Linked DNA regions of Halorhodospira halophila. The protein of the gene in region 1 interacts with the protein of each later gene in a pairwise test. Links are inferred from orthologs where the notes say so. Each region holds a gene or a part of one and is shown in the gene's direction. Other genes may lie near its edges. The genes, in order: ligA and leuS.

Evidence for each region.
Region 2: the proteins of ligA (region 1) and leuS interact in binary tests that used the Escherichia coli proteins (3 or more experiments, as listed by UniProt). The link is inferred for Halorhodospira halophila from one-to-one orthologs.

The regions. Positions count from the first base shown.
Region 1 is NZ_NHSN01000025.1:153,114-167,786, reverse strand. What follows is about bases 4,270-7,247. They hold ligA (NAD-dependent DNA ligase LigA), read left to right. Parts: upstream 4,270-4,681; coding sequence 4,682-6,814; downstream 6,815-7,247. Other genes in these bases: CCR79_RS10115 (efflux RND transporter periplasmic adaptor subunit), read left to right, coding at 6,913-7,247; CCR79_RS10125 (cell division protein ZipA C-terminal FtsZ-binding domain-containing protein), read left to right, coding at 4,270-4,658. In the rest of the region: chromosome segregation protein SMC, read left to right, coding at 1-3,463; more of CCR79_RS10125, read left to right, coding at 3,477-4,269; more of CCR79_RS10115, read left to right, coding at 7,248-8,133; CCR79_RS10110 (efflux RND transporter permease subunit), read left to right, coding at 8,130-11,183; CCR79_RS10105 (TolC family protein), read left to right, coding at 11,170-12,690; CCR79_RS10100 (DUF2867 domain-containing protein), read left to right, coding at 12,716-13,210; CCR79_RS10095 (GNAT family N-acetyltransferase), read left to right, coding at 13,288-13,881; CCR79_RS10090 (carboxymuconolactone decarboxylase family protein), read left to right, coding at 13,933-14,514; CCR79_RS10085 (MFS transporter), read right to left, coding at 14,537-14,673. UniProt on the Escherichia coli protein: DNA ligase that catalyzes the formation of phosphodiester linkages between 5'-phosphoryl and 3'-hydroxyl groups in double-stranded DNA using NAD as a coenzyme and as the energy source for the reaction.
Region 2 is NZ_NHSN01000027.1:4,489-19,224, reverse strand. The notes cover bases 6,739-9,779. They hold leuS (leucine--tRNA ligase), read left to right. Parts: upstream 6,739-7,052; coding sequence 7,053-9,506; downstream 9,507-9,779. Other genes in these bases: lptE (LPS assembly lipoprotein LptE), read left to right, coding at 9,533-9,779; CCR79_RS11435 (zinc ribbon-containing protein), read right to left, coding at 6,739-6,858. Also shown: CCR79_RS11460 (aminotransferase class I/II-fold pyridoxal phosphate-dependent enzyme), read left to right, coding at 1-171; energy-dependent translational throttle protein EttA, read right to left, coding at 281-1,951; CCR79_RS11450 (PP2C family protein-serine/threonine phosphatase), read left to right, coding at 2,312-3,844; CCR79_RS11445 (hybrid sensor histidine kinase/response regulator), read right to left, coding at 3,883-5,919; more of CCR79_RS11435, read right to left, coding at 6,319-6,738; more of lptE, read left to right, coding at 9,780-10,054; holA (DNA polymerase III subunit delta), read left to right, coding at 10,054-11,058; CCR79_RS11415 (glutamate-5-semialdehyde dehydrogenase), read left to right, coding at 11,108-12,382; nadD (nicotinate-nucleotide adenylyltransferase), read left to right, coding at 12,402-13,058; rsfS (ribosome silencing factor), read left to right, coding at 13,068-13,421; 23S rRNA (pseudouridine(1915)-N(3))-methyltransferase RlmH, read left to right, coding at 13,397-13,861; CCR79_RS11395 (Maf family protein), read left to right, coding at 13,887-14,468; rng (ribonuclease G), read left to right, coding at 14,476-14,736.

The DNA.
Region 1 (14,673 bases):
GTCCTTCGTGGACCCCACTTCGGTGCCCCTGCCCGGACGCATGGTCGGCGTCGTGGGGCCGAACGGCTGCGGCAAGTCGAACATCATCGACGCCGTGCGCTGGGTCATGGGCGAGAGCTCGGCCAAGCACCTGCGCGGCGAGTCCATGAGCGATGTCATCTTCAGCGGCTCGAGCGCCCGCTCGCCGGTGGGGAAGGCGAGCATCGAGCTCATTTTCGACAACAGCGACGGGGCCATCGGCGGCCAGTACGCCGCCTACAACGAGATCTCCGTCAAGCGCCAGGTCAATCGCGAGGGGCAGTCGCAATACGCCCTCAACGGCACCCGCTGTCGGCGGCGCGATATCTCGGATGTCTTCATGGGCACCGGCCTGCGGCCGCGGGGCTACACCATCATTGAGCAGGGCATGATCTCGCGGGTGATCGAGTCCCGCCCCGAGGAGCTGCGCGTCTACCTCGAGGAGGCTGCGGGCATCTCCGTCTATAAGGAACGCCGTCGCGAGACCGAGCGCCGCATCCGGGATACCCGCGAGAACCTGGAGCGGCTTGAGGATGTCCGCGACGAGGTCCACAAGCAACTCGAGAAGCTGCGCCGCCAGGCCGAGACCGCCGAGCGCTACCGCTCCTACAAGGCTGAGGAGCGGCGCCTACGCGGTGAACTCTCGCTGTTGCGGCTGCGTGATCTGGATCAGCGCATCGCCGAGCGCGACGCCAGCATCCGCGAGCAGGAGAACCAGCGCGAGTCGGCGGTGGCCGAGCAGCGCCGCGCCGAGCGTGAGATCGAGGCCCTGCGCGAGTCGGCCCGGGAGCGCCACGAGGCGCTGAACACCATCCAGGGCCGCTACTACGAGATCGGGGCCGAGATCGCCTCGGTGGACGAGCGCATCCAGAGTGCCCGCGACCTGCGTCGTCGGCGGGAGGAGGAGCTGGCCGAGGCCCGCCGTGCGCTGGAGGAGCTGGACGCCACGGTGACCGCCGATCGGGACAAGCGCGCGGTCCTCGAGGAGCGGGTCGAGGAGCTGGAGCCGGCCCTGGAGGCGGCCAGCGAAGAGGAGCAGGTGGCGGAATCCGCTCAGGAGGACGCTCGCGGGCGCCTGGATGCCTGGCGCGACGAGGCCGACGCCGTCCGCGCCGAGCAGACCTCGGCGCAGCGGCGCGAGGAGGTGGAGCGGACTCGTCATGACGCCGCCGCCCGCCGGGTCCGTGAGCTCGACGAGCGCATCGAGGCCCTCGACGACGAGCGCGACTCGGTGGATCTGCACGCGCTGGAGAGCGCCATCAGCGAGTTGGAGTCGGAGGAGGAACAGCTCTCCGCCGAACTTGAGGACCTGCAGCAGCGCCGCGATGCCGCCGCCGAGGAGCTGGAGACCCGCGCCGCCGAGCGGGACGAGGCGGCCCGGGAGCTGGAGGCGGCGCGTGAGGCCGTCTCCGGCACGCGGGCCCGGCTCACCTCCCTGGAAACCCTGCAGGAGTCGGCCCTGGGCCGGCGCGGGGACGATCGCCACGCCTGGCTCGAACGCCGGGGCTGGGCGCGGGCGCCGCGTCTGGCCGAGACCGTGCGCGTGGATGCCGACTGGCAGCGGGCGGTGGAGGCGATCCTCGGTGACGCCCTGCAGGCCGTCTGCATCGAGCCGGAATCGCTGCCCAGCGAGGGGGCCCCGGACGGCGGGCCGCTGACCCTGGTCGGCGAGGCCCAGTTGCTGCCGGCACCGGCCGAGGATCGCCTGGCGGCGCATGTTCACGGCAGCGAGGCGGCCCGCGAACTCCTCGCCGGGATCCGCTGCGCCCCGGACGCCGCCACCGCCGAGGCCCTGCGCCCCGAGCTGGCCGCCGGCGAGACGGTGGTCACCCCCGACGGGGTGTGGATGGGCGCCAACTGGGTGCGCCTGCCCGGGCAGGAGGACGCCGAGAGCGGTGTGCTCGAGCGCGAGCAGGAGATCCAGGCTCTGCGCGAGGAGGTGGAGAATGCCGAGGCGCGGGTCCAGGAGGCCGAGGGCCGGCTGGCCGACGCCCGCGGCGGGGCCGCCGAGGCCGAGCGCCGGCGCGATGAACTGGCTGCCGAGCTTGGTCCGCTGCACCGGCGCCACGCCGACCTGCAGGCTCGTCTGGAACACCGCCGCGAGTCCCTCGAGCAGGCTCGGAAGCGGCGCGAGGAGCTGTCCGGAGAGCGCAGCCGCCTGGTCGAGCAGCGCGATGCGGCCAGCGAGGAGCAGGAGGAGGCCGCCGCCGCTGCCGAGGAGGCCGCCGCCGCTGCCGCCACGGCCGCCGAGCGCGCCGCCGAGGTCGAGGCGCAGCAGCAGGATCAGCGCGAGCAACTCGAGCGCGCCGGCGAGCGGCTGCGCGAGGCCCGTGAGCGGCGCTACGATCTGGCCGGCAAGCTCGAGAGTGCCCGCACCGCTCTGGAGTCCGTGCGCGAGCAGCTGCGCCGCTCCGAGGAGCAGCGTGAGCGCTACGACCGCCGTCGGGCGGAGCTGGAGACTGCTCTGGGCGACGATGAAGACCCGGTTGCCGAATTGACCGAAAAGCGCGAGACCCTGTTGGCGCGCCGGTCCGAAGCGGAGGCGCAGTTGACCGAAGCGCGCAGCGAGGCTGAGCATCTGGATCATCAGCTGCGCGAGCAGGAGCAGGCGCGGGCCGAGGCCGAGCAGCGGGCCGAGCAGTTGCGCGAGGGGCTGGAGGGGCTGCGCCTGGAGACCGGCGAGCTGCGCGTCCACCGCAGCCACGAGGCCGATGCCCTGGCAGAACTCGGCGAATCGGAGGCCGAGGTGGCCGAGCGCCTGGCCGCGGATGCCACCGTCGCCGCGTGGGAGCAGGCCCTGGAGCAGGTCAGCGAGCGTATCCGGCGCTTGGGATCGGTAAACTTGGCGGCCATCGACGAGTGCCAGCAGCTGGAGGAGCGCCGCGGCTATCTGGACGAGCAGCACGCTGATCTCAACGAGGCGCTGGAGACCCTGGAGACGGCGATTCGCCGCATCGACCGGGAGACCCGGGCGCGTTTCCGTGAGACCTTCGATCAGGTCAACGAGGGGCTGGGGCGGTTCTTCCCCCGGTTGTTCGGGGGCGGGCGCGCCTATCTGGAACTGACCGACGACGATCTGCTGTCCACCGGGGTGGTGGTCATGGCGCAGCCGCCGGGCAAGCGGGTATCGAGCATCCATCTGCTCTCCGGCGGCGAGAAGGCGCTGAGTGCGGTGGCGCTGGTTTTTGCCATCTTCAACCTCAACCCGGCGCCGTTCTGTCTCCTCGACGAGGTGGACGCCCCGCTGGATGAGGCCAACGTCGGTCGTTTCTGCGATCTGGTCGAAGAGATGTCCGAGAAGGTCCAGTTCGTGCTGATCACCCACAACCGGACCACCATGGAGCGGGCCTCCCACTTGCTCGGGGTCACCATGAACGAACCCGGCGTCTCGCGGCTGGTTGCGGTGGACGTGGACGAGGCGCTCGATATCGCCGAGGCCGGATAACGGAGAGAGACCCATGGATGCGATGCGTTGGACGATCCTGGGCGTAGGGGTGCTGGTGTTGCTGGCGATCTACGCCTTCGGCCGGTGGCGGGATCGGCGCCGCCGGCACGCCGAGCAGAAGCCGGCCGCCGCGGCGGCGGGTAGCGCACAGGGGCGCGGGGGCGTCGCCGGCGCCGGCGAGGAAGGGGGTGGCGGCGATTTGCGCCCCGGCCAGTCAGAGCGCCCGGTGATCGATGACGATGAGCTGCGCGGCATCGACGATCTCCTTGCCGAGCGGGAAGAGCTGGCCCCGGAGGAGCTCGACCTGGGGTTGGATCTGGGCGAACGGCCCGCTGCGTCGGGTGCGACGCCGCAGACGGGCGAGCAGGGCGACGATCGGCCCTGGTGGCAGTCCGCCGAGGCAGCCGCCGGCGAACCGGACGAGCGAACCGGCACGCCGCACCGCTCCGCTGCCGCCGAGGCGGAACGCGCCGGCCTGGCACCAGCCGGGGAGCAGCCGCAGGCGGCGGCCGGTGAACCCGTAGGGGCGGGGGCGGACGCCGCCGGAAGCGGTTCGCAGCCAGCGGGGCATGCCGACGCGGAGCCGGTCGGGGCAAGCGACGCCGGGAGCGGGGCAGAGAAGTCGGAGCCGTCGCCGGCAGGGAGGGGCGGCGGGACGGCCACCGCCGGGGTCGAGGAGCCGGCGCCGCTGAAGCTCTCGCCGGCCTCGCAGGTGGAGATCGCCGCCTACCGCAGTGGCGATGTCGAGGAAGCGGAGAAGATCCTGGTGGCGTTTGTGGCCGCCCCGGAAGGCGAGCGTTTCCGGGGGGCGGCGATCGAGCGGGCCCTGCGGCGGGTGCGCATGGTTCCGGGCGAGCAACGCATCTGGCACCGCCGCGGGCAGAGTGAGACGGGGCGAGTGACCCTGTTCAGTGCGGCGAGCATGGTGGAGCCGGGGTATCTGGACCCGGAGGAGACGCTGCCGGGCCTGGAGACCCCGGGGCTGGTGTTCTTCATGCAGCTACCCCTGCCAGTGGATGGCGAGCAGGTGCTCGACGCGATGCTGGCCACGGCCTACCAGGTATCCGTGGAACTCGGTGGCGAGTTGCTCGATAGCACCCGTTCCACCATGACGCAGCAGATCGCCGAGCACATGCGCGAACAGCTGCGCGAGCACCGGCGGCGGCTGCACATCGCCGTGCATAAGCGCCAATAAGACCCACCCGACAAGGAGCGAGCGTGGCTGAATCGACGCCGTCCCGCGAGCAGGCGCAGCGACGCGTGGCCGAGCTGCGCGCCGAGATCGCCGAGCACGATCACCGCTACTACGTCCTCGACCGGCCGAGCATCTCGGATACCGAGTACGACGCCCTGTTCGCCGAGCTGCAGCGCCTGGAGGCGGCCTACCCCGATCTGGCCACCGCCGACTCGCCCACCCGGCGGGTGGGCGGGACCGTGCAGGAGGGCTTCGCCGCCGTCGCCCATGACACCCCCATGCTCTCGCTGGACAACGCCTTCGAGGGCGAGGATCTGGTCGAGTTCGACCGCCGCATCCGCGACCGGCTCGGCGTGGCCAGCGTGCTCTACACCGGTGAGCCGAAGCTCGACGGCATCTCGCTGAGCCTGACCTACGAGGACGGTGTGCTGGTGCGTGCCGGGACCCGGGGCGATGGGCAGAGCGGTGAGGACGTGACCCACAACGTGCGCACCGTCGGCAGCGTGCCGCTGCGCCTGCGCGGCAGCGGCCATCCGGCGCGGCTTGAGGTGCGCGGCGAGGTGGTGATCCGAAAGGAGGATTTCGAGCAGCTCAATCAGGCCCGTCTCGAGGCGGGCGAGCGGCCCTTCGCCAACCCGCGCAACGCTGCCGCCGGGTCGGTGCGGCAGCTCGACCCGCGGATCACCGCGCAGCGACCGCTGACCCTGTTCACCTTCGGCGTCGGCGAGCCGCTGGCGCTGGGGGTGCCCACCCACTGGGAGGTGCTCGAGCGCCTGGCCGAGTGGGGCTTTCGCACCACCGCGCCGCTGGAGCGCCTGGAAGGCGTGGCCGCGTGCCAGGCCTACCGCGAGCGGCTCATCGAGGACCGGGATGCACTGCCCTTCGAGGTGGACGGCGCCGTGTTCAAGGTCGATGACCTGGCCGCCCGCGAGCAGCTCGGCTTCACCGCCCGCGCCCCCCGCTGGGCCCTGGCCTTCAAGCTCCCGGCCCGGGAGGCGACCACCGTGGTCGAGCGGATCGTCCCCTCGGTGGGACGCACCGGCAAGGTCACCCCCCTGGCCCGGCTGCAGCCGGTGGAGGTGGGCGGTGTCACCGTTGCCCGCGCCAGCCTGCACAACGCCGACGAGCTGGCGCGCATGGACGTGCGCGAAGGCGATACCGTCATGGTGCGCCGTGCCGGCGACGTCATCCCGCAGATCACCGCCGTGATTCACGACAAGCGCCCGCGGCAGGCCGAGCCGTGGCGCTTCGAGGAGCGCGTGCAGACCTGCCCGGAGTGCGGCTCGGCGGTGCAGCGCATCGAGGGCGAGGCGGCCCACCGGTGTGTGGGCGGCCTCTACTGCCCCGCGCAGCGCGAGGGGGCCATCCTCCACTTCGCCTCCCGCCGCGCCCTGGACATCGACGGGCTGGGCGAGAAGATCGTCGAGCAGCTGGTGGCCAAGGGGCTGGTGGCCGACCTGGCTGATCTGTTTCGCCTGAGCCACGCCCAGTTGGCCGGGCTCGAGCGTATGGGCGACAAGTCCGCCGATAACCTCCTCGCCGCCCTCGAGCGGGCGCGGCGTACAACGCTGGCGCGGTTCCTCTACGCCCTCGGGATTCCCCATGTCGGTGAGGTGACCGCGCGCCGCCTGTCCGAAGCGGCCTACGGTCTGACGGCCGCGATCCCCCGCGGCGATTTGGGCCGGCTGCGAGAGGCCGCCGGCGTGGAAGCGGGGACGGCGATCACCAGCGAGGCGCTGTTGCGGGTGATGGCGGCCCCGGCCGAGGAGCTCGAGGCCGTGGAGGATGTCGGCCCGGTGGTGGCGCGGGCCATCGCCGGCTTCTTTGCCGAGCCCCACAATCGCGACGTGGTCGATCACCTCTGCGCCGCCGGGGTCCGCTGGCCTGAGCCGGAACCGCCGGAGCAGGTCGCCGCGTCACCCCTGGCCGGCTGCACCCTGGTGCTCACCGGCACCCTGGAGGGCCTGACCCGGGACGAGGCCAAGGCCGCCATCGAGGCGTGTGGCGGTCGGGTGACCGGCAGCGTCTCGAGCCGGACCGACTACCTGGTGGCGGGGGCGGATGCCGGCAGCAAGCTGAACAAGGCCCGGGAACTCGGTGTCGAAATCCTCGATGAAGCCGGCCTGAGGGAATTGCTCGGCGAGCGCAGGGCGTAGCCACTGCGCAGCGGGCCCGGGCCGGTTTTCCCCGAAGCGGCCCAGGGGATTGGTATACTTTGCCGCACCTCTCCAACCGGTGAACCGATCGAGACTCCATGCCCGTCAGAGCCCGTAGCCGCATCCAGACCTTCCTCCTGTGGGGCGCCAGTGCCCTGATCGTGATCGGTGCCGTGGCGCTGTTCCGCGCCGACCTGGGTACCGGCGCCGGCCCCGGCGGGGAGCGCGAGAGCGCCGCCGTAGCCGTCGAAGTGGAGCCGGTGGAGCGTCGCGACCTGAAGGATGTGCGCCGCTTCGACGGCAACCTCGAGGCGAATGTGCGCTACGAGCTCGCCCCCAAGGTCACCGGTGAGCTGCGCAGCCTGGAGGTGCGCATCGGTGACACCCTCGAGCCCGGCGACCTGATCGCCCGGCTCGATGATCAGGAGGTGGCGCAGGAGGTGGCCGAAGCCGAGGCTGGCCTCGAGGTAGCACGCGCGCAGCTGGCCGAGAGCCAGGCGGCCCTGGCCTCCGCCGAGCGCGACCTCAACCGCACCCGCGAGCTGAGGGAGCGCGAGATCGCATCCGCCGCCGAGCTGGAGGCGGCCGAAGCCCAGGTGGCCGCCGAGCGCAGCCGCGTGCAGCTGGCGCGCGCGCAGATCGCCCAGCAGCAGGCGGCGCTGAGCGCCGCGCAGATCCGCCGCTCGTTCACCGAGATCCGCGCCGACTGGGACGACGGCGAGCGGGTGGTCGGCGAGCGTTTCAAGGACCCCGGTGCCACGGTCAGCGCCGGCGAGGCGATCCTGACCCTGCTGGATGTCTCGCAGCTGCGGGCCGAGGCGTTCGTCACCGAACGGGAGTACGCCCGCCTGATGCCCGGCCAGGCCGCGCGGCTGCGCGTCGAGGGCTACCCGGATACCGATTTCCCGGCCGAGGTGGCTCGCCTGGCCCCGCTGTTCAGCGCCACCACGCGCCAGGCCCGGGTGGAATTCACCGTGCCCAACCCCGAAGGCCGCCTGCGTCCGGGCATGTTCGCCCGCCTGGCGGTGGAGGTCGGGCGCGCCGAGGACGTGGTCACCGTCCCCCGCGAGGCGGTCATCCAGCGCGGCGGCCGGTCCTCGGTCTTTCTGCTCAAGGAGGCCGAGGAGGGTCCGCCGCGGGTGCGCCTGGTGCCGGTGGAGACCGGTCTGCGTGCCGGGGGGCGCGTCGAGGTGCGCCCGCAGGCGGAGGGCGAGGCGCCCCTGAGCGGCGCCGTGGTGACCCTCGGTCAGCACCTGCTCGCCGACGGCAGTCGCGTCGAGGTGGTCGGCGAGCCGGGTAACGAGGTGGCCGCGCCGTGAAGATCGCCGCCTTCTGCGCCCGGCGTCCGGTCTTTACCGTGATGGTCACGCTGATCGCCGTGACCCTGGGCCTGAACGCCCTCGACCGGCTGCCGGTGGACCTGCTGCCGGAGATCGAATACCCCACCCTGCGCATCTCCACCAACTACCCGGGCGCGGGCCCCGAGGAGGTGGAGTCGCAGATCGTCGAGCCCATCGAGAACGCTGTTGCCCCGGTGGCCGGGGTGGAGCGCATCGAATCGGTCTCCGCCGAGGATCAGGGCGACGTCAGCCTCTCCTTTGCCTGGGGGACCGATCTGGAGGCCGCGGCCAACGACATCCGCGAGCGGCTGGATCGGATCGTCCGCGATCTGCCGGACGAGGCCGATCGGCCGCGGCTGCGCTTTCTGGACCTCTCCGACCGTCCCGTTCTGGTTATCGGTTTGTCCGCCGAGCTCGATCCCATCGAGTTGCGCTCTCTGGCCGAGGACCGCATTCGCGACCGCCTGGAGCGGGTGCCCGGGGTCGGGGCCCTGGATATCTGGGGCGGTCTTGAGCGAGAGATCGAGGTTGCAGTGGATCCGGGGCGTCTGCGCGCCGCGCAGCTCTCCCTGGAGGATGTTCGTGAGGCCATTGCGGATGCCGACTTCGAGGTGGCCGCCGGGCGCCGGGCGGAGGGCCGCCTGGAACTCGGGCTGCGCGTGCCGGGGCGGGTGACCGACCTCGACGCGCTGCAGGGGTTGCCGGTGGCCCGCGGGGAAGACGGATCGCTGGTCCGGCTGGGGCAGTTGGCGCAGGTCCGCGACACTCACGAGGAGGAGACGCGGCGTATCCGCATCGACGGTGAGCCGGGGATCCGCCTGGCGGTCCGCGGTCGCTCCGACGCCAACACCGTGGCGACGGCAGAGCGGGTGCGCGCGGAACTGGAGCAGCTGCGCAACGAGTTGCCCCAGGTCAGCCTGACGCCAGTGCGCGACACCGCCGTCTATATCGAGCGCTCGATGCAGAACCTGGGGCGGGCGATCCTGCTCGGCGGTGTGCTAGCGCTGGTGGTGCTGCTGATCTTCCTGCGCGACCTGCGCGCCGCCATGGTGGCCGCGGTGGCCATCCCGGTGTCGCTGGTCACCACCTTCGCCCTGGTCTACTTTGCCGGTTTCACCCTGAACCTGATGACCCTGGGCGGTATTGCGCTCGGCGTGGGGCTGATGGTCGACAACGCCATCGTGGTGCTGGAGTCGATCATGGCCCGCCGCGAGCGCGGCCTGGCCCCTTATGAGGCGGCGGTCAACGGCACCCTGGAGGTGGCTCCGGCGGTGACCGCCAGCACCCTGACCACGCTGGCTATCTTCGTGCCGCTGGTCTTTCTCGAGGGGATCGCCGGGGCGCTATTCACCCAGCTCGCCTGGGTGGTCGGCTTCGCCCTGTTCGGCTCACTCATTGTGGCCTTCACCGTTGTGCCGATGCTCGCCGCCCGATTGCCCCAGCGCTCCGAAGGGGTGGCCCGGGTGGCCTGGTACCGAGCACTGGAGCGTGGCTACCGGCGTCTGCTCGGCGGTGTGCTCAGTCGCCGCGGCGCCGTGATGGGCCTGGCCACGGCGCTGGTGGTGCTGGCGGTGGCTATCGTGCCGCGGCTCGGCACCGAGCTCATGCCCGGCACCGACGAGGGCGATATCCGCATGAGCTTCGAGTGGGAGCCGGGGGTGTCGCTGGCATTCATGGACGAGCGCATGCGCCGGATCGAGCAGCGGGCCGTCGCCATGGTGCCCGAGGCCGAGCACTGGGTCTCCAGTTCCGGCACCGGCGGCTTCCGTGCCGGCGGCGGGGACACCAGCCGCCTGGACTTCTCCCTGGTCTCGGTCACCGAGCGCGATCGCAGCACCGAAGAGGTGGCCGACGAGCTTCGCGAGGCCTTCCAGGCCACCCCCGGCGCCGAGGTGCGCGTGCGCGCCCGGCAGACCCGGCCGACCCGCGGTGGCTTCGGCGCCGAGGGCGAGGAGCTGACCATCGAGGTCTTCGGCTTCCAGCGCGAGACCCTGGACCGCGTGGCCGGCGCCATGGAGGAGCGGGTCAGCCGGGTGGAGGGGGTCACCGACGTGCGCACCGGTCAGGACCGCTCGGCGCCGGAGGAACAGCTGCACATTGACCGGGCCCGGGCGGCGGATATGGACGTCTCGGTCAGCCGCATCGCCAATACCATCGAGGTGGCCGTGGCGGGTGCCCGCGCCGGGCTCTATCGGGATACCGGCGAGGAGGTGGCGATCCGTGTGCGCCTGGCCGATGCCCGGCAGATCGAGCGTGAAGAGCTGCTCGATCTCACCGTGCCCAACCGCAGCGGTGAGCCGGTGGCTCTGCGCAGCCTGGTCAATGTGGTGGAGGGCGAGTCGCCGCTGACCATCGAGCGGCGCGACCGCCAGCGGGTGACCACGCTGCAGGCCAACATCAGCGGCCGGGATCTCGGTTCGGTGGTGGCCGACGCCCGCGCCGAGCTGGCCGGGGTCCCGGTGCCGCGTGGCTACGGCTGGCGCATCGGTGGCGACTACGAGGAGCAGGCCGAGGCGCTGCAGCAACTGACCATCACCCTGCTGCTGGCGGTGGCCCTAGTCTACATGGTCATGGCCTCGCTCTACGAATCCCTGCGCAATCCCCTGGTGGTGATGTTCACGGTGCCCCTGGCCGGTGTCGGCGTGGTGGGGATGCTCTGGGCCACCGGCACCACCATCAGCGCGCAGTCGTTCATCGGCATCATCCTGCTCGCCGGGATCGTGGTGAACAACGGCATCCTGCTCGTCGACCGCGCCAACCGCAGCCTGGTCCGCGGGGCCCCGCCGCGTCAGGCGGTGCTCATCGCCGGGCGACGACGGCTGCGCCCGGTGCTCATGACCTCGCTGACCACCGGCCTGGCCCTGCTGCCCTTGGCACTGGGCATTGGCGAGGGCGCCGAGGCGCAGGCCCCCATGGCCCGCGCCGTGCTCGGCGGTTTGATCACCGGCACCCTGATCACCCTGGTGGTCATCCCGGTGGTCTTCACCCTGTTCCACTCGGCGAAGGGCAGACGGCATGCGATGGTGTGACTGCGGCTGGCGCCGCCCGCTGACCGGCGGCCTGCTCCTGGGCTCGGCGCTGCTGCTCGCCGGCCGCGTGGTGGCCGGCGGCGACGAGGCGTGGGAGCTGAGCCTGGAGGAGGCGGTCTACAGCGCTGTCGAGCACAATCCGGCGCTCCAGGCCGAGCGCCTCGGCCCGGTGGTGGCGGGCACCTTTGAGCAGATCGAGCTGGGGGCGTTCGATCCGGAAGTCTTCCTAGAGGGGGACTACCGGCGGCGGCAGCTGGAGCAGATCGGCCTTGAGACGGGTCGGGCGCGGGATACCGATCGCACCGACGTCGGGCTCTCGGCCGGCATCAGTCAGCGTCTGCCTATGGGGGCCGAGTGGCGCCTGTCGGCGGTCCAGGACTTCGACGAGGATCGTGAAACCGGGCAGGAGCTTCATACCAGTGGCCTGCAGCTACGGCTCAGCCAGCAGCTCCTGCAGGGCCGGGGGCGAGCGGTCAACCTGGTCAGCCTGCGCCAGGCGGAGCTGGAAACCCTGCGCTCGGAGCACGAGCTGCAGGGCTTCGCGCAGCAACTGGTGGCGGACGTGGAGTCGGCGTATTGGGATTTCGTGCTCGCCGACCGCGAGATCGCCATCTTCGAGGAGTCCCTGCAGCTGGCCGAGCAGGAGGTGGAGCGGGCCGAGCAGCGGATCGAGCTGGGCGACCTGGCCGAGACCGAGCTGGCCCCGCTGGAGTCCGAGGCCGCCCTGCGCCGCCAGGAGCTGATCGATGCGCGCAGCCGCCGCGAGGCGGCGCGGCTGGAGCTGCTGCGCTTGATCGGCAGCGAGGATCAGCTCCAGGAGGATCGAGAGATCGAGCCCCTGACCGACCCCGAGCGCCTGGTCGTCGAGCCCGATCCGGTGGCCGAGCACCTGGCCCTGGCCCTGGAGCGGCGCCCGGAACTCAATCAGGCCCGCCTGGATCTGCGCAGCGAGAACCTGCAGGTTACCCGGACGCGGAATGGCTTGTTGCCCGAGCTCGAGTTGTTTATCCAGTTGGGCAGCAGTGGATATGCCGATTCTTTCAGCGGTGCGCCCCGGGACCTGGACGGGTCCAGCTACGACGCGCAGGTGGGGATTTCCCTGGGACGCTCGCTGACCAATCGCGCCCCTGAGGCGGAGCACCGCCAGGCGCTGACCCTGCGCAACCAGGCCAATCTGAGTCTGAGCAATATGGCCCGCTTGGTGCGCCACGATGTCCGCACGGCCCATCTGGAGCTGCAGCGGGCGGCCGCCCAGATCGAGGCGAGCCGTGCCACCCGCCGTGCCCGCGAGGAGCAGGTGCGCGCAGCAGATGAGCGCTTCCGGGCCGGGGATGCGACCGCCTTCGCCGTGGTCCAGGCCCAGCGCGATCTGCTCGAGAGTCGGATCAGCGAGGCGGCGGCGCAGGTGGAGTACCGCACCGCGCTGGTCGAACTCTACCGGCTGGATGGTACGCTGCTGGAGCGTCGCGGCATACAGGCGGCGACCGACGAGGGTGCGCCGCACTGAGGCGGATACCAAGGAGCCGTGGCCCATGACCAACCCGCTGGACTACCCGCGCTTTCCCTTTCGTGCCGGGGCGAGCGCGATGACCACGGCCCCCCTGTCGGCGGTCTGGGAGCAGTGCGTGTCGATCGGCGGGCCCAACCGCTACTACTACATGAACCCGCTGTGGAGCCTGCGCGAGTCGTTGGATGCGCTGCTCGGCGGTCGCGGGCTCAGCCGGGGGCGGCCGCTGCATACCGACCTGCGCCCCGGCGATGTCATCGACTCATGGCGGGTGCTGGTGGTGGAGCCGCGGGAGCGTCTGGCGTTGGGCTTCGGCATGAAGGCCCCGGGGACCGGGGTGCTGGAGTTCACCGTCCGGCCCCATGAGCAGCAGACCCGCGTGCGGGTGACCGCGTATTGGTCCCCGCGGGGGGTGCCCGGGCGCATGTACTGGTACGCCATGGAGCCCGCCCACGCCATCCTGTTCAAGGGGCTGGCCCGCGCCATCTGCCGCCGCGCGGAGACGCGGGCGAGTGGTTGAGCCCCTTCTTTGACACACCGCGAGCGCGTGCCGGATCCTGATCCCTTCTGAACCGCATTGTCGGGAGCTGGAGGACCATGAGCGAGCCGCACATCGAATACCTTCAGGGCGAGGAGATCGGCCAGCGTTTTGAGCAGATCGCCGCGCTGCGGCTGCAGGTCTTCCGGGAATGGCCCTACCTCTACGACGGCAGCATGGAGGAGGAGCGGTACTTCCTGCGCTTTTACCTCGACGCCCCGTGGGCGTTGGCCACCGTGGTTGTGGATGGCGACGAGGTGGTCGGGCTGTCGACGGCCATGCCGCTGACGGACGAGTCCCCGCGGATCCAGAAGCCGTTTATCGATGAAGGCTTCGATCCGGGGCAGGTGTTCTACCTGGCCGAGTCGATCCTCCTGCCGGCCTATCGCGGCCGGGGGTTCTACCGGCACTTTTTCGATGTCCGGGAGCGCCATGCTCGAAGCTGTGGCGACTACCAGTGGGCCACCCTGTGCACTGTGGTCCGTGATCCGGCCCATCCGCTCCGCCCGGCGGACTACCAGCCACTGGACCCCGTCTGGCGGCACTTCGGGTATACGCCCCGCGAGGAGCTGATCGCCTACTACCCTTGGAAGCAGGTCGACGAGCCTGCGGAGACCGATAAGCCCCTGCAGTTCTGGATCAAGCAGTTGTGAAGGCGCTGCGGCGGGATCCCGGCCGAGGGCGTGGCCGGACGGGGAGGAGTGATGCGCATCGAGCCCAAGCCTCTGAACGCCTATCCCTGGTACCTGCGCCCGTTCTTCTGGAACCAGCGCCGCAAATACGGTGAAGTCCTCCAGCCGGGGCTGCTTTGGGGGCGCTCGCCCAGGGTCTTTGCCGCCTTGGCTCTGCTTTTCGGTGCCCTGGAGCGCAGACGCAGCCCCCTGGATCCGGCGCTGCGCTCGCTGGTTACCGTCCGTGTGTCACAGATCAACCACTGCGCGTTCTGCATCGATATCAATACCCGCACGCTGAACCGGCGCGGCGTTGACTGGACGAAGATCACTGCGCTGTCCGAGTGGCGGCAAAGCGATGCCTTCGACGAGCGTGAGCGGGCCGTGCTGACCTACACGGAGGCCATGACCTGCAGTGATGCCGGGGTTCGGGATGAGCACGTTGACGCCTTGCGGCCCTACTTCGACGAAGACGGGCTCGTGGAGCTGACCGGTCTGATCGCCTTCCAAAACATGTCGAGCAAGTTCAACAGTGCCCTCGACGTGCCGGCCCAGGGGTTCTGTCAGGCGCCTGGCAGGAGCCGGGTGAAAGGCGGCCGGCCCGGCGCCGACTGAGCCGCGCCGCCCGGTGCCGCGTTTACGTTCGGGTTGCCGACGGCGGTGGCCCCTCCACGGCAGCCCCGTCCGGTGCCGTGCGCGGGAAGAGGAACGAGGCCGCCGCCACGAGGAGTGCGAGCGTTGCGAAGGCCACGAACGCCTCCGTGTAGCCGGCCT
Region 2 (14,736 bases), on another replicon or contig:
ATCGGCGATGCCAAGTCCCTGGCCTGCCATCCGGCCAGTACCACCCATCGCCAGCTCAATGAGGAGGAGCTGGAGAGCGCCGGGGTGTCGCGGGATCTGGTCCGGCTGTCCATCGGCCTGGAGCACGTCGACGACATCCTCGCCGACATCGATCAGGCCTTGAAACAGTAGTCAGCGTTCAGCGGGTCGGGCTCAGAAGGAGGGTTTCAGGGGCAGGCTCCTGGTTGTAGCGGGGCTGGCGGCAGCGAGGCCCGCCGCCACCAGCCTGTCGCCAGATCCCTCAGCCCGTACCCAGACGCTTGTACTTGATGCGGTGGGGCTGGGCGGCCTCCTCGCCGAGGCGCTTCTTGCGGTCCGCCTCGTAGTCCTGGTAATTGCCCTCGATGAAGACCGTCCGGCTCTCACCCTCGAAGGCCAGGATGTGGGTGGCGATCCGGTCCAGGAACCAGCGGTCGTGGGAGATCACCAGGGCGCAGCCGGGGAAGGTGAGCAGCGCATCCTCGAGGGCCCGCAGGGTCTCCACGTCCAGATCGTTGGTCGGCTCGTCGAGGAGTAGGGTGTTGCCGCCGCTCTGAAGCAGCTTGGCCAGGTGCACCCGGTTGCGCTCGCCGCCGGAGAGGTCGCCGACGCGCTTTTGCTGCTCGGAGCCGCGGAAGTTGAACTTGCCCACGTAGGCCCGGGATGGGGTCTCGTAGTTGCCCACCCGGATGTAGTCGTGGCCGCCGGAGATCTCCTGCCAGACGGTGTTCTCCGGGTTGAGCGCGTCCCGGCTCTGGTCCACGTAGGCGAGCTCCACCGTATCGCCGACCTCGATGGAGCCGGCGTCGGGCTGCTCTTCGCCGGTGATCATGCGGAACAGCGTGGTCTTGCCGGCGCCGTTGGGGCCGACCAGGCCGACGATGGCCCCCGGCGGGATGATGCAGCTCAGGTCCTCGTAAAGCAGCTCGCCGCGGAAGGCCTTCTGCACCCCGTCGGCGATGATCACCTTGTCGCCCAGGCGCGGCCCCGGCGGGATGTAGAGCTGCTGGGTCTCGTTGCGCTTCTGGAACTCCTGGGACTGCAGCTCCTCGAACTGCTTGATGCGCGCCTTGTTCTTGGCCTGGCGGCCCTTGGGGTTCTGCTGGACCCACTCGCGCTCCTGCTGGATCGCCTTGCGCTGGGCCTGCTCCTCGCGGGCTTCCTGCTGTAGCCGCTTCTCCTTGTACTCGAGCCACGCGGAGTAGTTGCCCTGAAAGGGGATGCCCTCGCCGCGGTCGAGCTCGAGGATCCAGCCGGCCACGTTGTCCAGGAAGTAGCGGTCGTGGGTCACCGCCACCACGGTGCCGGGGAACTCGTGGAGGAAGCGCTCCAGCCACGCCACGCTCTCGGCGTCCAAGTGGTTGGTGGGCTCATCGAGCAGAAGCATGTCCGGCGCCGAGAGCAGCAGCTTGCACAGGGCCACCCGGCGGCGCTCGCCACCGGAGAGATTGGCCACGGAGGCGTCCCACGGCGGCAGGCGCAGGGCGTCGGCCGCCTGCTCCAGCTTGCGGTCCAGGTCCCAGGCGCCGGCGGCCTCGATCTGGTCCTGCAGCTTGGATTGCTCGGCGATCAGGGCGTCGAAGTCGGCTTCCGGATCGGCGAACTGCGCGGAGACCTCGTTGAAGCGATCCACCAGGGCCTTGGTCTCGGCTACGCCTTCCTCGACGTTGCCGCGCACGTCCTTGTCGTCATTGAGCCTCGGTTCCTGGGGCAGGTAGCCGATCTTGATGCCAGGCTGCGGCCGCGCCTCGCCGTCGAACTCCTGGTCCTCGCCGGCCATGATGCGCAGCAGGCTCGACTTGCCCGCCCCGTTGAGCCCGAGAACGCCGATCTTGGCGCCCGGGAAGAAGGATAGCGAGATGTCCTTGAGGATCTGTCGTTTGGGGGGTACCACCTTGGATACCCGGTTCATGGTAAAGACGTACTGGGCCATAGCTCCGCCGCGTTAACGAACAGGGGTGGATGATCCGTAGGGTTACGGTCGCGATACCCCTGATTCTACCGCGTGATGGGCGGGTGGGCATCCGTTGACCATCCGGTGCACGCGCAGCACGCCTCCTTAGAGGGCGCCGTCGGATAGCGGTCTACCGTGTGCGTGGGTGATCGCGTAGAGTACCGCTGCCGGTGGGCCGCGGCCTGGGGGGGATGGTCAGGCGATTTGCTGCTTAACCGATTCTGGAGGGTGACACGACGGCATGATCAGCGGGTGGCGGCGAGCGGCGGGCGAATGACCAGCGGTTGGTGGGCATCATGGGGCGGCGCACGGCTGAGCTTGAGGGCCCTGCTGGCGGTGATGGTCGTATCGGTTGCCCTGGGCACCTTTCTAGCGACCGCCTCGGTGACGCTGTTCATCCACGAAAGCCTCATCCGCGATCACGCCGAGCGCACGGCCGAGGCAACGGCCGAACACACCTTCAGCTCCATGTTCCAGGTCATGAGCCGTGGTTGGGGCCGGGAGGATCTTGAGGCCTACATCGACGCGCTGGAGGCGACCTACGACGACAGTCCGCTTGGGGTGGCGCTCTACCGTGGTGATCCAGTCGAGGCGCTGTACGGGCCCGTCGAGGGTTCCCGGGAGCCGGACCCGGTCATCGAGCAGGCCCTGGCCACCGGGGAGTCCCAGCATCGCCGGGACGGTACCCGGCAGCGGCACGTCATGCCTGTCGTGGCGCAAAGCGAGTGCCTCGACTGCCATGTCAATGCCGACTCCGGCGATGTCCTTGGCGTCGTGGCGGTCAAACAGGACCTCAGTCCCCAGCTGAGCGAGGCTCGTGCCGGCTTCGGCTGGCTGTTCCTGATTTTCGTGCCCCTGACTCTGCTCGCCGGAGCGGCCGCCGCCCACTGGCTCAACGTGCACCTGACCCGCTCGCTGGAGCGCTTCAGCGCACAGGTCGAGCGGGTCAATGCCATCGGCGATCTTGAGGACTTTCAGCCGCGGACCATCAGTCTGGGGTTCTCCGAGCTCAACCGCGTCATGCACCAGGTCGATGCCCTGATCCGTCGGCTGCAGACGGTTGCGGCGGACAAGGCGGTTCTCGACGCCCACCAGGCCCAGCTGGATGAGGAGCAGGAGACGGCGCAGCGCATCGTGGCGCGCGCTACGGCCTCCGCGGCCCGGGAGGCGCCGGGGGTGCGGTACGCCTATCAGCCGGCCGCAATGCTTGGCGGTGATGTCTTCCTTGCCGAGCGCCGGCCGGACGGCACCCTGGTGCTCCTGCTCGGCGACTTTACCGGACACGGAATTGGCTCCGCGGTGGGGGTGCCGGCCCTGGCAGCCCTTTTCTACGACATGGTTCGGCGTGGGCTGGACAGCGAGGCGCTGCTCGAGACTGTCAACGACCGGCTTTACCGCAACCTGCCGCCCGAGATGTTCCTCGCTGCCGCGCTCTTCGAGATCGACTGCCGCGAGCGTCGTCTGGGGGTCTGGAGCGGAGGCATGCCCCGGGCCTGGCTCCTCGGTCCGGGAGGGGGTGAGACGAGGCTCGATGCCGAGGGCCTGCCGCTGGCGGCCGTCCCTGGCGGGGCGGTCGAGCACCGGCGGTTGGCGTACCATCCGCTGTTTGCCGGTGCCCGGCTGATCGCCTGCTCCGACGGCCTGACCGAGATGGCGTCGCCCGCCGGCGTGCGCTACGGGGAGGAGCGAGTGGAAGCCCTCCTGGCGCACACCCGTCCGGGAGAGGCCTTCGATGCGCTGCTCGCGGATGTGGCCGCATGGCGCGGCGACAGCGAGGCCGGCGACGATCTGACCCTGCTGGGGGTGTCTTTCGACGAACTCTTTGCGGAGGCCGCCGAAGGCTGTCCAAGGGCATCCGCTCCGTCCGCCTAGTCGCCGGGAGCGGTGCTCCGGTGCGGGCGTGCAGCCGGTCAGGGAGGGTCCCGGGGCGCCAGGCGCACCAGCAGTGCCTCGAGATCGGACCGGCGGGCCGGCTTGGTGAGGAATTCGTCGCAACCGGCCTCGAAGCCCTGCTGCTCCACCTCGCTGCGCGCGTGGGCCGTGAAAAGGGCGATCGGGACCGGGGGCGCGTCCCGGCCCTCGGCCTCCTCGTCGCGGATTGCCCGCGTCAGCCGCAGGCCGTCGAGACCGGGCATCTGCAGGTCGAGCAGGAGGAGGTCGAAGGGGTGTTGGCGCCAGGTGCGCAGCGCGCTCGCGCCGTCCTCGACCACGGTGACCCGGGCCTCCATCCGTTCCAGAAGGGTCTGCGCCAGCATGGCGTTGGTCGGTTCGTCCTCGGCGACCAGGATGCGTAGACCGGGCGGGGGGCGCTCCGTCGTCTCTGTCGGCGGGCGCTGCGCCCGGGAGGCGCGCCGGTCGTCCAGCGCCTCCAGCGGGGTGGTCAGGGTGAAGGTCGATCCCCGGCCTTCGACGCTGTGCAGGTGGAGGTCGCCGCCGATCATCTGCGCGACTTCCCGGGTAATGGCCAGCCCGAGCCCGTGCCCCGGTTGCTCGCCTTCGTAGTCGCCCCGATCGAAGGCCGCGAAAACTTGGTCTCGCGTCGCCGCGGGAATGCCGGGGCCGGTGTCCTCGATGGCAAAGGCCAGCTGTTCGCCCTCGGGGCGGGCCGTCACGGTGACCCCGCCGGCCGTGGTGTACTTGACGGCGTTATCGATGAGGTTGGAGAGCGCCTGTTCCAGTCGCGTCCGGTCGCCCCGCACCCAGCGCGGGAGCCCGGCATCGACTCGGCAGATCAGATCGATGCCCTTCGCTCGCGCGGTCGGCCGATAGAGGGCGCATTGCCCCTCGATCAGCGAGGGGAGGTCCAGCGGTTCGGTATGCGCCTGCAGGCGGCCACTCTGCAGCTGGCTGAGCTCCAGCAGCGAGTCGATCAGCCCGTGCAGTCGTTCGCCGCCGCGCTGGCAGTATTCGGCGTAGCGCCTGCGCTCCTCCGCCGTGAGGTCCGTCTCGGCGAGCAGCTGGGAGAACCCCATCAGCGCGTTCAGCGGGGTGCGCAGATCGTGGCTGATGGCGTTCAGGAAGTCGCTCTTGGCGCGCAGGGCCTGCTCCAGCTGCTGCTCCACCCACTTCTGATCGCTGATGTCGAAGGTCACGCTCAGGGTGGCGATGAGGTTGTTGTTGCTATCGGTGATCGGGTGGACCGAGAAGACCGCCGGGAAGGTGGTGCCGTCGCTGCGCAGCAGCTCCATCTCGCGGCGCACCGGGGTGGAGTCGTGGCGGAGGTGCTCGATGATGGCCTCCGGGTGGAAGCGGTCCTCGGGGAGGTGGACCAGCGAGACCGGCCGGCCGACCAACTCGTGGCGGGCATACCCGAAGAGCGCCTCGGTGCCGGTGCTCGTCTCCTCGATGATCCCCTCCAGGTCCGTCTTGATCAGGCTGACCGAGGTGGCCGCCTGGAAGATGGCTTCGAGCTCGCGCTGCCGGTGCTCCAGCTGCCGGCGCAGCCGCTGCTCGTTCTCGCGGTGACGCAGCTCGAGCTGCGCGATGAGCAGATCGGCCAGATCCTCCAGCGGGATCAGCTCCTCCTTGCTGATCGTGCGCGGTTCGCGGTCCTGGATGCAGAGGACCCCGACGGGTTGCCCGGCGGGCGTGACCAGTGGGGCACCCGCGTAGAAGCGGATGCCGGGAGGGCCGGTGACGAGCGGATTGTCGTGGAAACGCGGATCGGTGCGCGCGTCCTCGACCACCAGCAGCCCCCCTTCCGCGATGACGTGACCGCAGAACGAGATGGAGCGGGGGGTTTCGCAGTCTTCCAGGCCGCGGGCCGACTTGAACCACTGCCGGTCGCGGTCGACGAAGGAGACCGCGGCGATGGGTACGTCGTAGATTCGGCAGAGGGTGCGGACACAGCGATCGAAGGCCGCCTCGGCCTCGGTGTCGAGGATGCGGTAGCTGTACAGTGCCGCCAGCCGGATGTGTTCGTCATCGGGAATCGGGGCGGACTTCATGGCGCCTCCCTGGGGCGGCCGGTTCGGCTTGGACGGGTTGCACGGGCCGATACGGCTTCCAGGCCCCGGGTCCAGTTCTGCTCAGCATTACCCGCTTCGGGGCGGGGTTTCAAGTGGCCGTGGCACGCGAGCCCCGGCTCTCGCCATTGCCTGCAGAAACAAGGGGGTTGACGCCGGCGGCGATGCCTGTAGAATGCGCACCCGTAACGACACAGCGGGTGTAGCTCAGTGGTAGAGCACAACCTTGCCAAGGTTGGGGTCGTGGGTTCGAATCCCATCACCCGCTCCATCTCCCCTCCCTTTTCCGTTGTTTCCTGCTTCATGGCGCAGTGAATCGCGCCGAGTCCGAGTGGCCCGTCCCTCGCCACGGGCCACCTCCGCGTCTTGTCCGTCAACACATTACCGCTCTGCGTCGCGGTGTGCCGTGCGTACAAACTCGGTGTGCTCGCAGCCCGGGCACGGCGGGATGTGGCCGGGGCGCTGCAGCGTGATGGTGCGCCCGCAGGCGATGCACGCCAGTTCGCCGGGGCCGGCGATCTCGTCGGTGTGGTAGAGGCTGGGCTCGCCGGTGGTTACGAATCCGCGCAGTTCCATGCTGGTGCGGTCGGCCACCGAGGAAAAGGCGTCCCACAGCCAGCTCTCCAGCATCTGTAGGTCCATGCGCAGCCAGTCGCGCAGCGGGTGGTCGTGGCTGCGGTCGGCCAGCCAGGCGCCCGCCTCCTCCAGGTCGCGCTGCAGGGCGTCGCCCACCCGGTCGGCGTCGGCGCGGGGCAGTTCGCCGTCGGCGACCATGGCTCGCTTGACCTCCTCCAGGGCTTGGGCCAGGCGCGGGCCGCCATCCTCGCAGCTGGCGAAGCGCTCGCGCAGGCGGGTGAGCATGCGCTCGTAGCTGGTGGGCAGGTGGCCCGCCTGGTGTTCCGGGTCGGACTTTTTGCTCATGCGGCCTCCGTGTCGGGTCGATGCCATCGCACCTCGGGTACTGGGTACCAAGGTACTAGCAACGCCGGCCGATGTGCAGATTGCTTGCCGGATGCGAGCCTGCCCGGCGGATCCGGGGGCCGCGCAACTAGAACCCCGGGACGTGGCTCCGTTATCCTGCACGGCTCACCTGCCCGGGAAAGCGACAGACACCGATGGACAACCAGTACCGACCGAAAGAGATCGAAGCCGAGGCCCAGGCCTACTGGGAGCAGCAGCAGACCTTCAGGGCGCGCGAGGACACCGGACGCCCCAAGTACTACTGCCTGTCGATGTTCCCGTACCCCAGCGGACGGCTGCACATGGGCCACGTACGCAACTACACCATCGGCGACGTGGTCAGCCGGTATAAGCGCATGCAGGGCTACAACGTCCTCCAGCCCATGGGCTGGGACGCCTTCGGACTGCCCGCCGAGAACGCCGCCATGGAGCGCGGGGTGCCACCGGCAGCGTGGACCCGCGAGAACATCGCCGCCATGCGCGAGCAGCTCAAGGGGCTCGGCTTTGGGTACGACTGGTCCCGCGAGCTGGCCACTTGCGATCCCGACTACTACCGCTGGGAGCAGTGGCTGTTCACGCGGCTCTACCGCAAGGGGCTGGTCTACCGCGATACCGCGGCGGTGAACTGGGACCCGGTGGATCAGACCGTGCTCGCCAACGAGCAGGTGATCGAGGGGCGGGGCTGGCGCTCCGGGGCCCTGGTCGAGCGGCGCGAGATCCCGCAGTGGTTCCTGCGTATCACCGACTACGCCGACGAGCTGCTCGAGGCGCTCGATGAGCTCGAAGGGTGGCCCGAGCAGGTGCGCAATATGCAGCGCAACTGGATTGGCCGTTCCGAGGGCGTCGAGCTGAGCTTCGATCTGGCCGGTCGCGACGAGCAGCTGACCGTCTTTACCACGCGCCCGGACACCCTCTACGGGGTCACCTATATGGGCCTGGCGCCGGAGCATCCGATCAGCCTGGAGCTGTCCGAGGGCAACCCGGCCATCGCCGAGCTGGTTGACGAAGCCCGCTCGGGCGGCACGGCGGAGGCCGATCTGGCCACCCGCGAGAAGCGCGGCGCCGACACCGGGCTCGAGGCCGTGCATCCGCTCACCGGTGAGCGGATCCCGGTCTGGGTTGCCAACTTCGTGCTCATGGAGTACGGGTCCGGCGCGGTCATGGCGGTGCCCGCCCACGATCAGCGTGACTGGGAGTTCGCCAGCGCCTATGGGCTGCCCATCCGGCCCGTCGTGCACCCGGCCGACGGCAGCGAGCTGGACATCTCCGCCGGTGCCTTCAGCGACTACGGCGTGTTGGCCGACTCCGGCCCGTTCAGCGGCATGCCCTCTGATCGCGCCTTCGTGGCCATCGCCGAGCGCCTCGAGGGCGAGGGGCGGGGCCAGCGTCGGGTGCAGTACCGCCTGCGCGACTGGGGTGTGTCGCGGCAGCGCTACTGGGGCGCCCCGATCCCCATGATCCACTGTGCCGACTGTGGCCCGGTCCCCGTTCCCGACGATCAGCTGCCGGTGACGCTGCCCGAGGACGTGGCGATCAGCGGTAGCGGCTCGCCGATCAAGTCCATGCCGTCGTTCTACGAGACCACCTGCCCCGAGTGTGGCGGTGCGGCGCAGCGTGAGACGGACACCTTCGACACCTTCATGGAGTCGTCCTGGTACTTCGCCCGCTTCGCCTGCGCCGATCAGGACAGCGCCATGCTCGACGAGCGGGCGGACCACTGGGCCCCGGTGGATCAGTACATCGGTGGGATCGAGCACGCCGTTCTGCATCTGCTTTACGCGCGTTTCTACCACAAGGTGCTGCGCGACGAGGGGCTGGTCAGCTCCGATGAGCCGTTCACCCGGCTGCTCACCCAGGGCATGGTGCTCAAGGACGGGACCAAGATGTCCAAGTCCAAGGGCAATACCGTCGACCCCCAAGAGCTCGTCGAACGTTTCGGCGCCGATACCGTGCGCCTGTTCACCATGTTCGCGGCGCCGCCGGATCAGTCCCTGGAGTGGTCGGATTCCGGGGTCGAGGGCGCTTACCGCTTCCTGCGCCGCCTCCATGGCCTGGTGCGCGATCACGTCGCACGCGGTTCGGCGCCGGCGCTGGATCCGCAGGCGCTCAGCGACCCCCAGCGCGATTTGCGGCGCAAGGTTCACGAGACCATCGCCAAGGCCTCCGATGACATCGGCAAGCGCTTCACCTTCAATACCGCCATCGCGGCGGTGATGGAGCTGTGCAACGCCTTGGGCAAGGCCGGGGACGACAGCGACGCTGGCCGTGCGGTGATGCAGGAGGGGCTGGAGGCAGCCGTGCTGATCCTGGCGCCGATCACCCCGCACCTTTGCCACCACCTGTGGTTCGAGCTCGGCCATACGGCCCCGGTGGTCGAGGCCGCCTGGCCCGAGGCGGACGAGCAGGCGCTGGTCCGTGACGAGGTGGAGCTGGTGGTCCAGGTTAACGGCAAGCTTCGCGGCCACGTCACCCTGCCCGCCGACGCCGATGAGCAGCAGGCCCGGGAGGCGGCGCTGGCCGAGCACAACGTGCAGCGCTTCGTGGCCGACAAGGAGATCAGGAAGGTGGTCTTCGTCCCCGGCAAGCTCATCAACGTGGTGGCCAAGTAGCGGCCTTCCGCCGCCAGGGGGTGCGGATGCGATTATCGTGGCGGAACCGGTCCCAGGGGGTGGTCGGGCTGCTGGGCGTGGCAGTACTGGCCCTGGCGCTGAGCGCCTGCGGCTGGCAGCTGCGTGGCGCCCCGGGCGGGATCTCGCTGGACGACCGGGTCATTCAGGTGGTGGACGAGGCGGGTAGCAGCGAGCTGCGCCGCGAGGTGCGCCGCGCCATCGAGGGGGGCGGCGGGCAGTACACCGAGAGCGCCGCCGGTGCCGAGTGGGTGCTGACCCTGCACGGTCGGGGCAGCAGCCGCGACACCGCCTCGGTCGGGGCCGGCGGTGATGTGCTCGACTACCGGCTGACCTACACCATCGACTACAGCGTGGTCGATGCCGAGGGCGAGACGCGCATCCAGCGCACCTCGTTGGATGCCCAGCGCACCTTTGCCGATCCGGACGGCGGGGCCGACGAGCGCCGGGCCCGCGAGGCGGAGTTGGAGGAGGAGCTGCGAGCCGACGCCGTGCGCTTGCTGATGCTGCGGCTCCAGGCCCTGCGCTGATGGCCGAGCGGCCGGAGACCCTGCATCGCCAGCTCGAGCGCGGGGTGCTGCCCCGGGTCTGCTTCATCGCCGGGGAGGAGCCGCTGCTCCAGCGCGAAGCCGCCGACGCCGTGCGCCGTGCGGCCCGCGAGGCCGGGCACGCCGAGCGCGAGGTGCTCGATGTCGATGCCGGGTTCGACTGGGGGCGGCTGACCGAGGCTGCGGGCAGCCTGTCGCTGTTCGGCGATCGCCGCCTCCTGGAGGTGCGCATGCCCGGCGGCAAGCCCGGGCGCGACGGGGCCGAGGCCCTCAAGTCCTACTGCCGCGACGCCCCGGAGGACACCGTCTTGCTGGTGACCAGTGGCCGCCTGGAGCGTTCGGCCCGGGAGGCGGCGTGGGCGCGGGCGCTGGCCGGGGCCGGCATCTTTGTCTACTGCTGGCCGGTGCCGGGCCGCGACATGCCGCGCTGGGTGGCCGAGCGGCTGCGCCGCGCCGGGCTGCAGGCGGACCCCGAGGCGGCGGCGCTCATCGCCGAGCGCTCCGAGGGCAACCTGCTGGCTGCGGACCAGGCGGTGGAGAAGCTGCGCCTGCTCGTCGGCAGCGGGGGCGGTGTGGATGTCGAGACGGCCGCCGGGGCCCTGGCCGACAGCGCCCGCTATACCGTGGACGATCTGGCCGACGCTGCCCTGGACGGGGAGTGGACGCGGGCGCTGCGCGTTCTGGCCGCGCTGGAGGAGGAGGGCGTGCAGCCTCCGCTGATCCTCTGGGCCCTGGCCCGGGATATCCGTGTGGCGGCACGGCTGGCGGCCGGCGCCGACGAGGGCGTGCTGCAGCGCGAGCGGATCTGGAAGCGGCGGGCCGCGCGGTTGCGCAATGCCGCCCGCCGGCGCCCGGTGGCCACCTGGCGGCAGTTGCTGCAGCGCTGCCACCGGGTGGATCGGGCGATCAAGGGGCTCCCGCCGGGGGAGCCGTGGGAGCAGCTGCGGGCCCTGGTCTCTCGCCTGGCGCGTGCCATGGCAAAATAGTGCCGGAAGGTACACCCTGTTCCTGATCGAGGCCATTTGAGCAAACCCGATGAGTGCAGAGCAGTCGAGCGACATCACCGAGACCATCCGGCGGGTCGGGCAGCAGGCCCGGGCGGCCGGGCGTGCCCTGGCACGTTCCGGCACCGGGGCGCGTAACAGCGCCCTGGCAGCCATTGCCGCCCGCATCGAGGCGGGTGCCGAGGCCATCGCCGCGGCCAACGCCGCGGACCTGGACGCTGCCCGCGAGGCCGGGCTCGATCCGGCCCTGATCGACCGCATGGAGCTGACCCCGGGGCGCATCCAGGGTATGGCCGACGGGTTGCGCGAGATCGCCGGGCTGCCGGACCCGGTTGGCGCGGTGCGCGAACTCTCCGCGCGGCCCTCGGGGATCCAGGTCGGCCGCATGCGCATGCCCATCGGGGTGATCGGCATCATCTACGAGTCTCGTCCCAACGTCACCGCCGATGCCGCCGGGCTGTGCATCAAGTCGGGCAACGCCACCATCCTGCGCGGCGGCTCCGAGGCGATCCGTTCCAATCGGGCCATCGCCGAGCAGATCCGCGCCGGGCTGGAAGATGCCGGGCTGCCCGGCGACGGCGTCCAGGTGGTCGCGACCACGGATCGGGATGCCGTCGGCGCCCTGATCCAGATGCCCGAGTCGGTGGACGTGATCGTCCCGCGCGGCGGCAAGGGCCTGGTCGAGCGCATCGCGCGCGAGGCGCGGGTGCCGGTGATCAAGCACCTCGATGGGGTCTGTCACGTCTACATCGACGGGGCGGCCGATACCGACAAGGCAGTGGCCATCGCCGTCAATGCCAAGACGCAGCGCCTGGGCACCTGCAACACGATGGAGACGCTGCTGGTGGACGAGGCCGCCGCCGGGCGCGTCCTCCCGGAGATCGGCCGCCAGTTGCGCGAGGCCGGGATCGAGGTGCGCGGCTGCCAGCGCACCCGGGACCGGCTCGCCGAGGCTGTACCTGCCACGGAAGCGGACTGGGCTACCGAATACCTGGGGCCGACCCTCTCGGTGCGAGTGGTGGACGGTTTCGAAGAGGCCGTGGCGCACATCGAGCGCTATAGCTCCGGGCATACCGAGGCCATCGTCACCGAGAGTTATCCGCTGGCCCAGCGCTTCCTCCGCGAGGTGGATTCCAGCTCGGTGATGGTCAATGCCTCGACCCGTTTCGCCGACGGTCAGGAGTACGGCCTCGGTGCCGAGATCGGGATCAGCACCGACAAGCTCCACGCCCGCGGCCCGGTGGGGCTGGAAGGGCTGACCACCGAGAAGTGGATCGTCCTTGGTGACGGCCACGTCCGCAGCTGACAGCGAGGTGAGTCGCCGCGTGAGACAACCGCTGCGCACCATTGGCCTGCTTGGTGGCACGTTCGACCCGATCCACTACGGTCACCTGCGCCCGGCTGAGGAGGTCCGCGAGGCGGTACAACTCTCCGAGCTGCGCCTGATCCCGGCGCGCATCCCGCCCCACCGCGCTCGCCCGCGGGTCGGGCCGGAGCAGCGGGCGGAGCTGGTGCGCCGGGCCGTGGCGGGCAATCCCAGCGCCTGTGTCGATGAGCGCGAGCTCCATCGCGACGGCCCCTCCTACACCGTCGACACGCTGGCCGAGCTCCGAGCCGAGCTGGGCGGGGTCTCGCTTTGTCTGATCCTTGGCTACGACACGTTCCTGGGCCTGCCGGGCTGGTCGCGCTGGCGGCTGCTGTTCGAGCGTGCCCACGTCGTGGTCACTGAGCGGCCCGGCGTGCGCGGCGCGCTGCCCGAAGCACTTGCCGAGGAAGTGGCCGACCGCGTCACCGAAGAGCCGGCGGGCCTGCGTCATAGCCCGGCCGGGCGCATCCTGTTCCAGGCGGTGACACCGGTGGATATCTCCGCCACGGGGATCCGCCGTTCCCTGGCCGTGGGTCGGTCCGTGCGCTATCTGCTGCCCGAGGCGGTGCGGCAGCGGGTGGTCGAGGCGGGCTGGTACGGCTATCCGCAGTTGTAAGAGGTCGTCATGGTGGTGGAAGAGCTGGAGCAACGGATCCGCGAGTCCCTCGACGGGATCAAGGCCCTGGACACGGTGGCCATTGATGTCCGCGGGCGCACGCCGGTGACCGACCTGATCGTGGTCACCACTGGCACCTCCCGTCGCCACGTGCACGCGGTGGCGCGCAGCCTGGTCGACGACGCCAAGGCCAGCGGGCTGACGCCGCTGGGCGTGGAGGGCGACGAGCCGAACTCGGAGTGGGTGCTGATCGACCTGGGTGATGCCGTGGTCCACGTCATGACCCGGGAGAGCCGCGATTTCTACCGGCTTGAGCGCATGTGGGAGATGGACGAGGCGTGCGCCTCCACCTCGTCGCAGTAGGCCAGAAGCCGCCGCGCTGGGTGCGGGACGGTTTCGAGGACTACGCCCGGCGCCTGGGCAGGGGGTGGCGTCTGGAACTGCACGAGGTCAGTGCCGGCGGGCGCGGCAACGACGACCCCCACGCCCGCGAGCGCGAGGGCGAGCGGCTACTCCGGGCGCTGCCGTCGCGGGCGGTCTGCGTGGCCCTGGACGAGGCCGGCAAGCCCCGCGACACCCGGCAGTGGGCGCGCAGCCTGGAGCGCTGGAGCCACGAGGGTGGCGAGGCAGCCTTCGTCATCGGCGGCGCCGACGGGCTGAGTGAGGCGGTCCGCGAGCGCGCCGATGCCTGTTGGTCGCTGTCGCCGCTGACCCTTCCGCACATGCTGGTGCGGGTGCTGGTCGCCGAGCAGGTCTACCGCGCCTGGACGCTGCTCAGCGGGCATCCGTATCATCGAACCTGAGCGCACCGCCACAAGGTCTAGGGAAATGGAGCCTTACATCATCCTCGCATCCGGGTCGCCCCGCCGGCGCGAATTGCTCGAGCGCATTGGTATCGGGTATCACACGCTGCCGGTCGCCGTCGACGAAACCCCGGAGCCCGGTGAGGGCGCCGAGATGTTCGTCCTGCGCATGGCCCTGGAGAAGGCCCGGCGCGGCTACGCCGCTGCTGAGCAAAAGGCGCCGGCGCTCGGCGCGGATACCGCGGTGGTCCTCGACGGTGAGATCCTTGGCAAGCCCGCCAGCGAGGCCGACGCCCACGGTATGCTCGAGCGCCTGTCGGGGCAGACCCACCGGGTGGTGACCGGGGTGGCGCTGGTCGACGATCGCGAGGCCACCCGGCTGTCGGTCAGCCAGGTGACCCTGCGCGAGATCACCGCCGAGGAGCGGGCCCGCTACTGGGCCAGCGGCGAGCCGGTGGACAAGGCTGGGGCCTACGCCATCCAGGGCCGGGGCGGGGTCTTCGTCGAACACCTGGAGGGTAGTTACACCGGGGTCATGGGGCTGCCGCTCTACGAGACCACGCTGCTGCTCGACAAGCTCGAGATCCCCTGGCGCGAGCGCTGGTAGGGGGCGCGTGAGCCAGGAGATCCTCATCAACCTCACCCCCCGCGAGACGCGGGTGGCCCTGGTCGAGAACGGCGTCCTTCAGGAGGTCCACCTGGAGCGGGCCCGCCGCCGCGGGCTGGTGGGCAACATCTACCTGGGCCAGGTGCGCCGCGTGCTGCCCGGTATGCAGGCAGCCTTCGTGGATGCCGGGCTGGAGCGCACCGCCTTCCTGCACGTCTCGGATCTGCAGCGCGAATCCGGCGGACCCCCGCCCCCCATCGACCGGCTG